3 regions of the Pseudovibrio sp. Ad46 genome follow, and region 3 is predicted to be linked to each of the others. Evidence: predicted binding sites of a transcription regulator. Region 3 holds the regulator's gene; each other region holds the start of a gene.

Region 1 (5,369 bases), on a different contig from region 3:
AACGCAAGTGACAGATTACACAGACTTTGTGAAGCTGATGCTCGCGGCGCTGATCTCTGCGGCTGTCTGGCTGAACCTTGCAACATGGATCGGCGCTCCCGTCTCCACCACCCACTCTATCGTTGGTGGCGTGATGGGCGGCGGTATTGCTGCTGCTGGCTTTGGCTCTGTCAGCTGGGGGACCATGTCGGGCATTGCAGCAAGCTGGGTCATCTCCCCGGTTCTTGGCGGTATTATTGCGGCCCTGTTCCTGGCCTTCATCAAATCCTTTATTATCTACCAACAAGACAAGATTGCTGCTGCCCGTCGCTGGGTGCCGCTGTTGATCGCGATTATGGCCGCTGCGTTTGCTACTTATCTGGCAATGAAGGGCCTGAAGAAGATCGTAAAGATCGACATTGAGGTCGCTCTGCTGCTTGGCGCAATTGCCTTTGTTGCTGCACTGGCTATTTGTCGTCCGTTAATCCGCAAGCAGTCTGAAGGTATGGAAAACCGGAACCAGTCCCTGCGTATCCTGTTCCGCTGGCCTTTGATTTTCTCCGCAGCGCTTCTTTCCTTCGCCCACGGTGCGAACGATGTTGCGAATGCGATTGGTCCTCTTGCTGCGATCGTGCACACCGTTCAGGAAGGTGGCATTGCGAAAGCTGTGACAATTCCTCTCTGGGTTATGCTGATCGGTGCGTTTGGTATTTCTTTCGGTCTGATGCTGTTTGGTCCTAAGCTGATCCGTATGGTCGGAGAGAAGATTACTAAGCTGAACCCGATGCGCGCTTACTGCGTCTCCCTTTCTGCTGCGATCACAGTGATCTTCGCGAGCTGGCTGGGACTACCGGTGAGCTCTACTCACATTGCCGTTGGCGCAATCTTCGGCGTTGGCTTCTTCCGTGAGTGGTACACAATGAAGTCCAAGCGTCGTATTGCTTTCGTGAAAGAAAGCACCGGCATGGAAAGCTATAAGCAAAACACTGTGAAAGAAGACGAAAAGCGCCGCATGCTGGTGCGTCGCTCGCACTTCATGACCATCATTGCGGCTTGGGTAATTACGGTTCCCTTGGCCGCAATCCTGTCAGCCGCTCTGTTCTACGTGCTGGATCTCTTCGTGTTCTAAGCAGGTTTCACAGTTGTACGATTTAAGAAGCCCGGAGGCCCTCGCCTTCGGGCTTTTTCTATGTGCGCATTGGCTGTAGTTTTATGGTGAGGATTGCAGCGTCTCAGTAGAGCATTTTAAAGGGGTCGTAGAGCGCTAGCTTGCACTTAGGGTGGCCTATGTCGAGATTGAATGAGGAGCGCTGTCAGCAACCTTCCTTGCTCGTTTTAATCAAAGAGCGGTGCTGCTGAATGAGACGTGCGACAGTAGATGCAAATGGAGCGCTACTTTGTGCAGATTTGAGGGCACAAAAGCATAAAAGGCTGCGATGCTGACTACTTAAATTATGAAATTTAGGGGAAGAAGAAGGGAAGATGGTCGGAGCAGCAGGATTCGAACCTGCGACCCTCTGGTCCCAAACCAGATGCGCTACCAGGCTGCGCTATGCTCCGAACTAATCTTCGGGTCGATAGATGGTCGGAGCAGCAGGATTCGAACCTGCGACCCTCTGGTCCCAAACCAGATGCGCTACCAGGCTGCGCTATGCTCCGATCTATCTTCGTGTTGATGAATGGTCGGAGCAGCAGGATTCGAACCTGCGACCCTCTGGTCCCAAACCAGATGCGCTACCAGGCTGCGCTATGCTCCGATCTCATCAACGTGACGCCCCGCGGCGTCTTGTTGAGGCAGGTATATAGGCAGAGTTTTAAAGCTTGGCAAGCGTGTTTTATAGTTTTTCCCAAATCATGCGAGAAAATTTCAAAAACTGCATCCTGCTGTTGAAAAGACTGAAATTTCAGAGGCTTAAACAATGTGCGTGAAGACTGTGAAAATTTTAGCTTTTCTGCGACATGCAGGCAAAAAAAGAGGGTGAGCGCAAAAGGCTCACCCCAAGTACATTCCAGAGACCCGCAATCGGGGTCTACAATCGCCAAACAGAGGTCAATAACAAAACTTGAATATTGAACTCATGTTTTAAATCGCAGAAATAACCTGAGTGGTCAAGTCATATTTTAAAAGAAAATCAGAAGAGAGTGGATTAGTTGCTTGAAGCAATCACGTGGCCGCGCTTAACCAGCCATGCATCTGCCCATTCAGCAGAATTGCGACGCTCTTTTTCTGAGGCGAGAGAAAATGCCTTCTCGTGGAGAGAGACGATCCATGCATCATTATCACCGCCAACCACTTGCCGGCGTGCCAGGGTCATCCATTTGAGGCCTGTCATGCGTGCGGTTGTCAGTTCTTCTGTAAAGTACAGCAGTTCACCAAATTTGGCCTGCGCTCCGACATGGCCTTTTACGGCTGCGAGCTTCAACCAACGTGCAGCCAATCGGCGGTCATAATCTGGCAGCTTATCGTTGAGATACATGATGCCGAGATTGTACTGCGCATCCGCATCGCCAAAGTAGGAGGCAGCGTAGGTGAACACCTCACGTGCTTTGTGCGTGTTCTGTTTAACCGGGCTGTCGCCAATACCTGTCAGGAAGTAGCGGCCCAGTTCAACAAGAGCGCTTGCGACAAATGGGGCTGAGCGTGCTTTGGGGCCATCGGAAGAATATTCGCGCACGACCTGGGAAAAATACTGGAACGCCTGAAGATCATCTTCTGGCACACCGTCTCCTTGCGCGTACATCCTGCCGAGCTTCCAGGCTGCCATAGCCTGTCCGTTTTCAGCAGCGTAGCGAAGTGGAGAGAGTGCCTTGTCTTTTTCACCGGAATAGTAAGCGCGGGCCCCTTCCCTCAAGGCTTGCTGAGGTGTGACATTTGCCATCTGATTGACGGCAGCCATTGCACTTGCACTTTTGTTGGTATCCAGAGCATGTGCACTGTTGAGTGCGAGAAGAGTAAGAACCGAGGCGAAGCTCAAGCTTGTTACAAGACGCGTCAACGCATTGTGGTGCGTTCCCATTTCATCTTTAAACAGAGCTTTTATCAAAGTGCCTCACTTGACCACTGCCTACTTGTCAGTGGTTCTGACTTCTTATCTTTTCATACCGTCGCTGTGTGATCAGGCTATGAAAGGAAAAAATGTCAATTTTGTTTCCAAAGGTGACATACCTTCAAATTGTCACAAATGATCTTACAAATGCCTAGCTTTCTATCTGATTGACAAAAATCCTACACAGTTCGACCATCTCTCAAACATGGACAAGGCAAACTATCCAATTTGCCATTCATGAACCAGTGTCAGTTTCCACCATTCGGGTCAGCGCAAAATGCTGTTGCATGCTCGCAACAATCTGCAGCAGATGACGTAACTGCCGTGTGTATGTCCGGTGTAAAGTTTTGATCACAGGCCTTGGGGCAATCACAAATGCTATTTGTATTTTCGCCGCGAATGGCGCATATGGCATCAGATGCCCGCTTTTGGTGGGGTTCGGCACATTCAGGTAAGCGAAAAGGCGTATGTCTGGCGCTTACCCACAAGGAACAAGAGTAGAACTCCGGCAGATCTTTGCCCTTTTCTCTCAGTCCTGCAAGACTGCCGTTTGATTCGAGACTATTTAAGCGCAAGACCAAAGAGGTACGATGAGCACGCCTGATGATCTGTTTGCAGATGTTACCAAAAGCATGGATGAGCTGACATCCTCTTCTGGCAGCACTGAGAAGAAACAAGCACCAGCCGCAAGCGCACCGTCCTCACCTGCAAAGCCATCATCCGCAGGCAAGGCCGCTCCTATCGGCGCTGAGGGTGATTACACAGCAGCTGACATTGAAGTGCTTGAAGGTCTGGAGCCTGTGCGTCGCCGCCCGGGAATGTATATTGGCGGCACGGATGAAAAGGCGCTGCACCACCTGTTCGCTGAAGTGATTGACAACTCCATGGATGAGGCCGTTGCAGGCCACGCCAGCTGGATTGATGTCTCTCTGGGCGATGATGGCTACCTGACCATTACTGATAATGGCCGCGGTATCCCGATTGATCCGCATCCTAAATATAAAGACAAGTCCGCGCTGGAAGTCATTATGACGACCCTGCATGCCGGCGGTAAGTTTGACAGTAAAGTCTATGAGACCTCTGGTGGTCTGCATGGTGTGGGGATTTCCGTTGTCAACGCGCTTTCTGAGGAGCTGGTTGTTGAGGTTGCGCGTAACCGCAAGCTGTATCGCCAGACGTTCCGTCGTGGCCTTGCTGATGGCGGCCTTGAGCTGGTTGGTGATGTTCACAACCGCCGTGGCACCATGGTGCGGTTTAAGCCGGATGCGGAAATATTCGGCAAGACGCTCAAGTTTAAACCTGCCCGTTTGATGAAGATGGCGCGTTCTAAGGCCTACCTGTTTGGCGGTGTGGAGATTCGTTGGCGCTGTGCCAAGGCTCTTGCTGATGAAGCCAATGGAGTGCCTGAGACTGCGACTTTCCATTTCCCTGGCGGCCTGAAGGATTACCTGGAAGAGGCTCTTGGTAAAGAGCGCCGTGTTACTGACGAAGTTTTTGCAGGCCGCACACAGGCGACAGGTAAGCATGGCTCAGTTGAATGGGCTGTTGCCTGGTTTGCTGGCGACGGGTTCGTCAACTCTTATTGTAACACTGTTCCAACACCAGAAGGTGGGACGCATGAAACGGGCCTGCGCTATGCCCTGCTCCGCGGTCTGAAGGCGTATGGCGAGCTGATTGGCAACAAGAAGGCTTCCATTATTACGGGTGACGACGTTTTAACGTCAGCAGCTGGTATGCTTTCCGTGTTCGTGCGCGAGCCCGAGTTTGTTGGTCAGACAAAAGACAAGCTGGCCACAAATGAAGCAACTCGCATCGCTGAAAATGCTGTCCGCGATGCGTTTGACCACTGGCTGACCGCTTCTCCTAATCAGGCAAACAAACTGCTTGAGTGGGTGGTTGATCGTGCTGAAGAGCGCTTGAAGCGTCGCCAGGAGAAGGACGTCGCGCGTAAAACTGCAGTTCGTCGCCTTCGTCTGCCCGGCAAGCTCGCAGATTGCTCTACAAGCAAATCTGATGGCACTGAACTGTTTATCGTGGAGGGTGATTCCGCGGGTGGTTCAGCGAAACAGGCTCGTAATCGTGCAACACAAGCCGTTTTGCCATTGCGTGGTAAGATCCTGAACGTTGCGAACGCTGGCCGGGACAAGCTGGTCGCAAACCAATTGCTGTCAGATCTCATTCAGGCACTTGGGTGTGGGACGCGATCTAACTACGATGACAAAGATCTGCGCTATGAGCGCATTGTCATCATGACTGATGCGGACGTTGATGGGGCGCATATCGCAGCCCTTCTCATCACATTCTTCTATAAAGAGATGCCGGATCTAGTCAATAACGGTCACC
Region 2 (5,369 bases), on a different contig from region 3:
ACCCTTCAAACATAAACACCGCGAGCAGCGCACCAAGTGGATCAGCAAGAATTGCTTCCCAGCGCAGCAGCGAACTCACCCGTCGCTCTAACCGCGCCTGACGCAGAAGGGGAATAATAACAGTAGGACCGGTAACAATCAGAATTGCAGCAAACACCAGCGCCGAAGGCCAGCTCAGCTCTGCGATATAGTGGGCATTCAATGCGCCCAACAAAAACGCGATAAAAGCGCCCAAAAGAACGAGCCGCCAAACCGCCTTCTCAACACCGCCAATACGTTGAAAGTTAAGAGAAAGACCGCCTTCAAACAGAATAACGGCAACACCAAGCGCAACAGTTGGACGCAATAAATCACCGAACAACGCAGTTGGGCTGAGAACACCCGTGGCAGGACCAATGAGAAAGCCAGCAACAAGCAGAAGAACGATCGCAGGCAAAGACCATCGCCAGGCAAGCCATTGTGCACCAACGCCCGCCACACCAATCATTGCAAGCGCGAGAACCACCTCATTCATTGCCACCTCCCAACACAACTTAGAAGAGAGATAGCACAATCTACCCTAAAGGTAATTAACGCTTGCGTTGCAGCTTATGCCCGCTCAACAAAGCTATCGAGCACTTTCTTTTGGCCAGCTTTTTCAAAGTCGACGGTGAGCTTGTTCCCCTCGATGTCGTCGATTAATCCATAACCAAACTTCATATGGAAAATCCGCTCACCAATCGCAAAATCGCTTCCTGCTTCATTAACGCTCTTGGCAACCAGCTCTCCTTCAATAGTCATCGGACCAGCTTTCTTGGCACGGCGGCTCTGGTTCCCGCCATGCATTTTGCCATACTGCTGACCAGACGCCTGCGCCTTACGCGCCCGCTGCCAACCCGGCGTAGAGTACTTGCTCTGGAAGGGATCACTGTTGTCAAACCGGCTGGCGCCATAACCACCACCAGCACTATTCAGACCATACCCACCGTAAGAGCTGGAGGCCTCAACAACCTCAACACTATCTGCAGGTAGCTCATCAAGAAACCGCGAAGGAATGCAGGACTGCCACGAGCCATGAATGCGGCGGTTAGAGGTAAACCACACTTTCACACGCTTGCGGCCACGGGTAAGACCCACATAGGCAAGGCGCCGTTCCTCTTCCAGACCAGCTTGTCCGGTTTCATCCAATGCCCGCTGGTTCGGGAACACACCCTCTTCCCAACCGGGAAGAAAAACACTATCAAATTCAAGGCCTTTTGCAGAATGGAGCGTCATAATCGAGACCGCATCCTCTTCCGCATCGCTGTCTTTATCCATCACCAGCGAGATGTGCTCAAGGAACCCAGCCATGCTCTCAAACTCTTCCATCGAGCGGATAAGTTCTTTCAGGTTGTCCAAACGCCCCGGCGCTTCAGCCGACCGATCCTGACGCCACATCTGGGTGTAACCACTCTCATCAAGAATGATCTCCGCCAGCTCCGTATGGCTCATGGTCTCAACCTGATTACGCCAGTTCTCCAACATGCCAAGAACATCCGCGAGCGCAGCACGAGCTTTCGGACGCAGCTCATTGGTCTGCACCAACTCTTCCGCAGCGATCATCAGCGGAATAGCGCGTTCTCGCGCATAAGCATGCACAATCTTCAGCGTCGCTTCACCAAGCCCGCGCTTCGGCGTATTCACGATACGCTCAAAAGCCAGATCGTCTGACGTCTGCATCACACAACGGAAATAAGCCAATGCATCGCGGATCTCCATACGCTCATAAAAGCGCGGGCCTCCAATGACACGATAGTTCAAACCGAGCGTAACGAACCGGTCTTCAAACTCGCGCATCTGGAAGGACGCACGCACCAAAATGGCCATTTCATTCAGAGAATGCCCATGGTTTTGAAGGGCTTCAATCTCATCACCAATGGAGCGGGCTTCCTCTTGAGAATCCCAGGCCGAGGTAACCTGCACCTTCTCTTCTTCGTCAGAACCCATCTGGTCAGTGAAAAGGGTTTTACCAAGACGGCCCTGATTGTGCGCAATCAGATGAGAAGCCGCAGATAGGATGTGACTGGTCGAGCGATAGTTCCGCTCAAGACGAACCACAACAGCACCCGGGAAATCCTGCTCAAATCTCAGGATGTTATCAACCTCAGCACCACGCCAGCCATAAATGGACTGGTCATCATCGCCAACACAGGCCACGTTCGGATTGCCCTGCGCCAGCAGACGCAACCACATGTACTGCGCGATGTTGGTATCCTGATACTCATCCACCAGCATGTAACGGAAGCGATGCTGGAAGCTCTTCAGAACGTCATCATGCTCTTTGAAGATCGTGATGCAATGCAGCAGCAAATCACCAAAATCACAGGCATTCAGGATCTTAAGTCGTTCCTGATAGGTCTCATAAAGCTTGCGCCCCAAGCCATTAGCAAAGGCCTGTGCGTCACCAGCTGAAATCTGAGAGGGTGTAAGCCCGCGGTTCTTCCAGCTGTCCAGCAGCCCGGCAAATGTCTTTGCAGTCCAACGTTTTTCGTCCAGTCCTTCCGCTTGAATGATCTGCTTGATCAAACGAACCTGATCGTCCGTATCCAGAATTGAGAAGGACGACTTCAATCCAACAAGCTCAGCATGGCGGCGCAAAATCTTCACGCAGATGGCGTGGAACGTGCCGAGCCAGGCCATGCCTTCAACGCCATCACCAATGTAAGCGCCAATGCGCGTTTTCATCTCGCGGGCAGCTTTGTTGGTGAAAGTCACAGAAAGGATCTGCCCCGGAGTGGCATGACCCGTTGCCAGAATATGTGCAATACGCGTTGTCAGAACACGTGTCTTACCAGTGCCAGCACCTGCAAGAACGAGCACTGGTCCGTTGATCGTCTCAACAGCAAGTCGTTGTTCTGCATTCAATCCTTCCATGTAGGCTGGGGCGTTGGTTTGCCGTGCAGCCATGGCCCTCGCTGCGATACCACCTGCCTTGGGCTGTGGTGCAGCCAGAGGATCAGCAGGGTGAGCAGGTATTCCGCGATGAAGTGGGCCAGAAGAGTTTGCCATTGAGCTCGTTAGATCCTTTGAACGCATACCCCTCTCAAATCAGAGGGAGAATCTCCAATACTTAACGAGGAACAATATAGCAACAACATTGAAGAAGCGAGGCATCAGCAAAGAGATACACATCGTTTTGTAGGGCAAGGCATCTTCACTCAGTAACTCTTGCCTCACGCCAGCTTTGCTCTGTGATGTTTTATCAAGCTTGTTCTGAGTTACTTGAAATCCGGGAGGCCCTTTAGTGTTTTAAAGAGGAAGTATGCGTATACCTGCCAACGAGAATAACTCAGCTTAGCAATGGGAATATCTTCACTTCCGAAAGACAAACAACACTGTAACAACCTGAAAGAAAAACTATGAATACTGGTAAGTTACACATGACACGCCGAAACGCCCTCATTGGCATCTCCGGCTCTTTACTGGCAGCACCTGCTCTGGTTTCCTCCGCCCAGGCCAACCACCACGGCTCCACCGATTACACCAACAAGACGCTGACAATCAGCCCCTTTTCACTTGCCATCAGTGAAATGGCGACAATGAAGGCCAGCAATCCATTGGTGCGCCAGTTTGCAGAGCTGGAAAGCGAAGAACAAACTGCGGTCTCAAAAGTGATTGAATCCACAGGCGCCACACCTCCCCCGCGTCCCGCCGCTCTGGAAGACATCTACAAGAAGCTGGAGGCCGAAAACGGTGAGGACTTTGACCGTCTGTACATCTCCGCTGAAATCACTGGTCATGAGGACTTGCTGAAGGTTCAATCACCGGAATCCGGTAAAAAACCTGTGAACGTGGATGTGGCTACAGCAACCATTCTGGTCGCTTTCATTCATACCCATCTGGCGATGCTGGCAGAGATCCGCAAGCAAATCGGCTAGGCAACTCCTTCAAACATCTCAGAAAACACCAGTGGTGCGCTCCGGCCCCACTGGTGTTTTCCTGTCAAATTCAGCCAACCCAACGATCACATCTTCAAATTTGGCTCAATTATCGCTGTCTCCCGAGAGATCTTGCTAAGATTTCCTGCCCACTCTCTTAGCCAAGGATGTTGCTTCTGGAGAACATCTGACCGCAACTGGAATGGAGCTTGAGATATGCCGAAGGTCATTTGCAGATATAAGAACTACGATGATTTCTATAAAAACCGCACAAGCATCTGGGCTGAAATCAGACGTCGGATGAACATCCACGCGACGGACACTGCAAGCTTCGACAAACTCATTTTCCAGGGCAAGGCAGCCATCCGACTGACCTACGACAATCATGTTGAAGACGCACCGGATATGAAGAAAGCCAGAACGAACATTGCCGCACTTGAAAAAGAGAAAGCAAGAACCTTCCGTTTTGTTCAGGCCTCAAAGTCACTGGAAGAGGATATCTCGACAAAACACAAAATGCTCAAAGTGCTCGAAAGCCAGCTGAAGCAGCAGGAAAAAGACCCCAAAACTGATCCCAACTATCGCGATACAGCGAAAGAGCTCAAAAAGCTGCTCAAGCTCCAGCCTGCAGTCAAAAAGAAGATCCAGGAATACGACAGTGCTCTGAAAGCACTTGAAAAAGCTGAAGCAGACTACGACCCACTGAAAAAGCAGATCGAGAAAACCATCCCCATGAGCGTGCAGACAGATGGCAAGAACATGATGCTCTATATCGGCGGACGCGCCGAAGCATCTGTCCGCCTAAGAGCAACACTGGCGCAGAAGTAGGCTCGCCGCAAGTCTACCAATGCAGCGAGAGGAGCCTAGCAACTCCCTCGCTCTCTTCTTATTGATCGCCGACCAACTCGAACCAGTCATCCTCTGAAATGACCTGAACACCAAGGCTTTGCGCTTTGGTGAGTTTGGACCCGGCTTTAGGACCCGCGATCACCAGATCAGTTTTCTTGGAAACAGAACCAGACACTTTCGCACCCAAACTTTCCGCACGTGCCTTCGCCTCATCCCGGCTCATGCGCTCCAAACTACCTGTAAACACAAGTGTTTTTCCAGCAACGGGACTGTCAGAGCTATCAGCAACAACCACATCAAGCGGGGTGATCTGATCAATCAACGCAGCAAGCGCGTCGCGGTTATGTTCCTCTGCAAAGAACACGACCAGAGCATTGGCAACCGTACCGCCAATTCCGTCAATGTCATTGAGTTCACGGTAAGCTTCTGAAGTTGCATCAGTTGCTGCAATCATGGCATCAGAAAAAGCACTCCAGGAAGAGTACGCCCGAGCCAGCAGCTTGGCATTTCCCTCTCCAACATGACGAATACCAAGCCCGAAAATCAAACGGTTCAGTTCAATTTGCCGTTTGCTATCAATAGCTTCAAACAGCTTGCGCGCAGAAACAGCACCAAACCCCTCAC
Region 3 (5,369 bases):
GCCTGACAATTTACGACATGGCAAAAGCCGTTGACCGTTCTATGGAGATCGGTGAAATCCGGTTGCTGGAGAAGAAGGGCGGCAAGTCCGGTCACTATCTGGCTGAGGAGGATAACTCCCAATGAGCTTGATCAGTATTGAAGAAGCGCTGGACCGCCTCCTGAAAGATGTGAAGCCAACCAACACCGAGCAGCTTCCACTACTTGAAGCTGGAAAACGCATTCTGGCAGAAGATGTTGCCGCAACACGAACGCAGCCTCCATTTTCCGCCTCAGCGATGGATGGATATGCCGTCAAAGCTGCTGATACGGTCGATCCAGAGACTGCCTTGAAAGTTATTGGAGAAATTGCTGCCGGGCATAACTTCGATGGCACGCTGCAAGCCGGAGAAGCTCTGCGCATCTTTACAGGTGCACCTGTTCCAGCAGGCGTCGACGCAATTTTGATGCAGGAAAACGCTCGCCGTGACGGGGATAACCTGTTTTGCGAGGAAGCCGTTTCTATTGGTAAGTTCATCCGCCCAGCAGGCCTCGACTTCAAAGAAGGCCAGACCCTCCTGAAGGCGGGCGCACCACTCGGCTTCCGTGAATTGTCTCTTGCAGGCGCCATGAACCACGCAACCTTGCCAGTGCGCAAAAAGCCAGTCGTTGCGATCCTCGCAAATGGTGATGAACTCGTCGAGCCAGGTCAGATACCAGGTCCGAATCAAATCATAGCGTCCAATCAGGTCGGCATCGCAGAATTCGTCAGAAACTGTGGCGGAACGCCAATGATGCTGGGCATTGCACCAGACCAGCCTGAGGAAATCACGGCACGCGTGAAACAGGCTATTGAAGCAAAAGCCGATGTACTGGTGACACTCGGCGGTGCCTCTGTGGGCGACCACGATCTCATTCAGGACGTACTGGGCGCTGAAGGCATGGAGCTAGGCTTCTGGCGCATCGCCATGCGCCCGGGCAAGCCCCTCATGGCCGGAGCCCTTGGCCCCATGAAAGTCCTCGGCCTTCCTGGCAATCCAGTCTCCAGCCTTGTATGCGCACTCCTCTTCCTTGGCCCGCTTCTGGATAAGATGCTAGGCCGCACGGTCTCTGTGACAAATCAAGGCGTTACCAAAGCCACATTGGCAACTGATTTGCCTGCAAATGATATGCGCCAGGACTACCTGCGCGCTAGCCTGAGTACAGATGAACACGGAGATCTGATAGCAACGCCGTTTGGCAAACAGGACTCTTCCATGCTTGCCTTGCTGACAAAAGCAGATGCCCTGATCATTCGCCCACCACACGCACCAGCTGCAAAGGCAGGTGAAAAAGTGGAGCTGCTCAAGCTACGCTAAATCCAGTCATCAGGAGTGGGCAACCCCTGCCCACTCACCCACCAGAAACCAAATCCCCCAGTTCTAGCAGGGCTTAACCTCAACAAACCCATTGCAGAACACAATGAGAACAGGTAGAGTACGTTCGTGTTTTGTCCTTCCAATCGCAGAAGTTGAAGTCTTTCAGCTTCTTGGAATTACAAAACCGCGATTGGTCAGGAATGGCCGCTCACTTTCAATCAGCGCCTTAGGAGCGAACGGGGATAAAAGATGCTTACACAGAAGCAACACGAGCTTTTGATGTTCATCCATCAACGCTTGAAGGAAGCCGGTGTTCCGCCCTCCTTCGATGAGATGAAGGACGCGCTGGACCTCCGTTCCAAATCCGGCATTCACCGGCTGATCACAGCTCTGGAAGAGCGCGGCTTCATTCGCCGCTTGCCGAACAGAGCTCGTGCACTTGAAATCCTCAAACTGCCAGACTCCATTTCTCCGGGCCTGAAGCCTGCCGCCAAGGAAAAAGGCTTTGCACCTGAGGTGATTGAGGGCTCCCTGAGCAAGAAAGTAGCAACGCCGCCACCTCCACGCGCCACATCACCAGACGAAGTGCCAACGCTGGAAATCCCGGTCATGGGCCGCATTGCTGCAGGCGTCCCAATCGAAGCAATCCAGACACAAAGCCATACCATCGCAATGCCTGCTGATCTGATGGGTCGCGGCGAGCATTATGCGCTGGAAGTCAAAGGCGATTCCATGATCGATGCCGGTATCTTCGATGGAGATACCGTGTTGATCAAACGTGGTGACACGGCTGATAACGGCGAGATTGTTGTGGCGCTGATTGATGAAGAAGAAGCAACCTTGAAGCGCCTGCGCAAAAAAGGCGCCTCAGTCGCGCTGGAAGCGGCCAACCCCGCCTACGAAACTCGCATCTTCGGCCCGGGCCGCGTCCACGTGCAAGGCAAGATGATTGCGCTCTTCCGCCGCTATTAAATCATTGGTTGCCTGAGGCAATTTCGGATTCCAAGGCCTGCGCTGAGCATCATATGCCCAGCGCACTTTTTTTATTCTTTCCCCGCCCTCAGCACCAACAGAAAGCCAGATGTAAGCTGAACCGCGCTCTCCGAAAACCTTCTGGTCAATAACCAGCTCAGCCCGGCAAGCCGGAGGCGCCTGAACCTGCGTGATGACGATGGTGGCAAGATGGCAGTCAGCCTCCAAAACATCAGCCACTTTGGACTGTGCCAACAGGATCGGCGCAGAGCTTATCCTCCCTCCCTCTGCAGGCTGCTGAGGGAATATCTCAATCACACAGCCGCGATCATCACAGGACCGATCTGAAGCCCTCACCTTGTGTTGCTTGAACGAACCCGCCGAAACTCCACCAGCGCGCAACAGGCTGTCAGCAGCAAACGACATACGTGAGGACGTCAGTCGAAACGCACCATCCTGCCCATAATAAGCAATGTGCTTGCCCGCATCCGCAATCATCAGATCAGGCGCCTTGCCACCGGCAAACATCAGGACACTCACCGTAAATGCCGGAAGTGAAAGCCATTTCAGGCGCAGCGGCATCACACACAGTACGACAATCGCTAGGATCACGAGCAGATACCCTGGAGCACTGGAAACCCCGAGACTGGTCAGCCCCTCACTGAGTGAGCTCACCCAGTAAGCAGCTTTCAGCACCAGCGCCAACCCAGCCTCCATCCCTTGCAGAAAGAACGCATCCGCACCAAACGGGATCGCCAACAGACTCAATAACCCAAGGGGCATAACCACAAAAGTCACCAATGGCATAGCAAGAATATTCCCCAGAACTCCATAAGGCGCAACCTGCTCAAAATGCATCGCCGCAACTGGCCCCGTGGCAGCACCTGCAATCAACGAGGTCAACGCACAAGCTAGAATCCACTTTAAGATTACACGACTAATCCTATGAAACCATGAGGTATTCCGTCTTCGCGAACTATCTCGATTACCGAGCAACCAATCCTTCCCAAGCATATAGGCTGAGAGCAAGGCGAGCACTGCAATGAAGGACATCTGAAACCCGGGAGCCAGAACCTCCTCCGGCCTCAGGCTTAAAAGCACAAGGCAAGCCAGCGCCAGACCACGCAGACTGAAGGCCCGCCGACCAAGCAGACCCGCGCATAAAATCATCGCCGCCATCAAAAAAGCCCGCTGCGTTGCCACAGAAGCTCCTGACAAACCAAGATAAACAATCGCCGCAATCAGTGCTGCCACGCTGGCATAAACGTGAATATGTCCTTTCAGCGCAAGCGACTGGCTGAGGGATAGGATCAGGCGGGCACCAAGGAAGACCAGAGAGGTCACAAGTCCCATATGCATGCCGGAGATAGCGAGCACATGAGCAAGCCCTGCATTGCGCAAGGCATCCTTGTCAGCGGTGGCAAGATAGTCTCGCTTGCCCACCAGAAGTGCAACAGCAAACGCACTTTCCGGGCTGTTATCCAACACCCGCCGGATCCGCTGTGCTATCCCACTGCGCACACGCTCTATCCCTTGCAGAAAACTTGTGCCCTCTACCTGTGCCACAACAACCGGTTTGGAAAGCGCATAGCCGACCGCACCAATCCCACTGAAAAACGCAGTTCGGGCAAAGTCATACCCACCGGGGCGCACCGCACCTCCCGGCGGCAACAACCGAGCCTTCAGCTGCATCCTGTCCCCCATCACGGGTGCCTCTTTCATCCCCTTGATGCTAATCCGGATGCGATAAGAAAGAAGAGTTACGCCCTTCTGCGAAAGTGTTGTCACATCTGCAAAAATGACGGAGTAAGCCCCTTTGCCAGAATGCTTCACTCCAGCAACCACACCCTCCACTTTGCGTGTAACCGGGCGCTCCAGCGGGTCACCGCGCGCATACTCCACGCGCAAATCAGCAAGGAAGAACCCGGCAGTAAAGAACAAAAGCGCGGTCAGCCCAACCGTCAATCGCCCACCTCTCCAACGGTGAAAAACAAATAATCCCAATAAGATAAAAGGAGTTCCGCTTAAAACACTGTAAGGCTCGGCGGGGAGTGAGAAATAAACCAGCACACCAGCTAAATGGCAGAGCGCATACCAGAGGATGCCATGCCCCTTGTTCCAATCCTGCACGAGAGCAGAGCGGGCATAACTCATGACAGCTGGCCAATCCGGCCTCAGCACGAAACCCAGCAGCTCACGTATCTTTTGGACCACATCACGAAGCCTAAGGCGCTGTTTCTCTTCAACAAAACGCGTGCTTGCGTTGCTATGTGCGTTTTTTGCATTGGTTTGCGTTTTTGTGCGTTGCTGTGTGGCTCGTCCAGCAAGCGCCGTATCGGTCTCAAACAGCACAGAAGAAAACTTATCCTCCTCAAGGCAAAGCTCACCTATTCTGGGAGCACAGCCACCAGATTGCGTCTTGTCTGAGGATGATTGCCCCTCGCGCACCCTTAAGTCCCTTTCTGCCACTTGGGAACTTTTCAATGCTATGGTACACAGCCCGCAGAGGTACGGCGCCCCGCCGTAATTACCCCAAACTATTCGAAGTAACTTGAAACTTTTCCGGAACACCTATGACTAAACCTGTTGTGACGCGCTTTGCGCCTTCTCCTACTGGCTACCTGCATATTGGCGGCGCCCGTACAGCCCTGTTCAACTGGCTTCTGGCAAAACACAGCGGCGGTAAAATGCTGCTGCGCATTGAAGACACCGATCGCTCCCGCTCCACTGAGGAAGCCGTAGATGCGCTGCTGGACGGTCTGTCCTGGCTGGGCATGGACTGGGACGGCGAGCCGATCTCCCAGTATGGCCGCGTTGACCGCCACCGCGAAGTTGCTGAGCAGATGGTCAAGGACGGCACTGCGTACTACTGCTACTGCTCCCCGGAAGAAGTGAACGAGATGCGCGAGAAGGCCCGCGCAGAAGGTCGCCCGCCGCGCTATGACGGCACCTGGCGTGATCGTGACCCATCTGAAGCACCAGAAGGCATCGCCCCTGCCATTCGCCTGAAAGCACCGCTTGAAGGTGACACCATCGTGGAAGATCAGGTTCAGGGCACCGT

Evidence for each region. The regulator LexA, encoded in region 3, represses DNA repair genes until DNA is damaged. The targets are predictions, from matches to a motif close to TGTTCNNNNTGTGTTCNG.
Region 1: a site for LexA is predicted at 3,514-3,531, ahead of parE (DNA topoisomerase IV subunit B). Genes of this name have one in related genera too.
Region 2: a site for LexA is predicted at 3,095-3,112, ahead of PsAD46_RS23665 (UvrD-helicase domain-containing protein). Genes of this name have one in related genera too.

What each region holds. Positions count from the first base shown of each region.
Region 1 covers NZ_LMCG01000050.1:395,584-400,952, reverse strand. The annotation lists gene PsAD46_RS16235 (inorganic phosphate transporter) at 1-1,108, shown strand, start outside; tRNA gene PsAD46_RS16230 (tRNA-Pro) at 1,463-1,539, opposite strand; tRNA gene PsAD46_RS16225 (tRNA-Pro) at 1,562-1,638, opposite strand; tRNA gene PsAD46_RS16220 (tRNA-Pro) at 1,660-1,736, opposite strand; gene PsAD46_RS16215 (tetratricopeptide repeat protein) at 2,127-3,023, opposite strand; gene parE (DNA topoisomerase IV subunit B) at 3,617-5,369, shown strand, end outside.
Region 2 covers NZ_LMCG01000080.1:58,030-63,398, forward strand. The annotation lists gene PsAD46_RS23660 (sodium:proton antiporter) at 1-514, opposite strand, end outside; gene PsAD46_RS23665 (UvrD-helicase domain-containing protein) at 589-3,027, opposite strand; gene PsAD46_RS23670 (DUF4142 domain-containing protein) at 3,399-3,896, shown strand; gene PsAD46_RS23675 (hypothetical protein) at 4,113-4,724, shown strand; gene ligA (NAD-dependent DNA ligase LigA) at 4,783-5,369, opposite strand, start outside.
Region 3 covers NZ_LMCG01000071.1:60,683-66,051, forward strand. The annotation lists gene moaC (cyclic pyranopterin monophosphate synthase MoaC) at 1-125, shown strand, start outside; gene glp (gephyrin-like molybdotransferase Glp) at 122-1,336, shown strand; gene lexA (transcriptional repressor LexA) at 1,586-2,308, shown strand; gene PsAD46_RS18800 (ComEC/Rec2 family competence protein) at 2,204-4,756, opposite strand; gene gltX (glutamate--tRNA ligase) at 4,882-5,369, shown strand, end outside.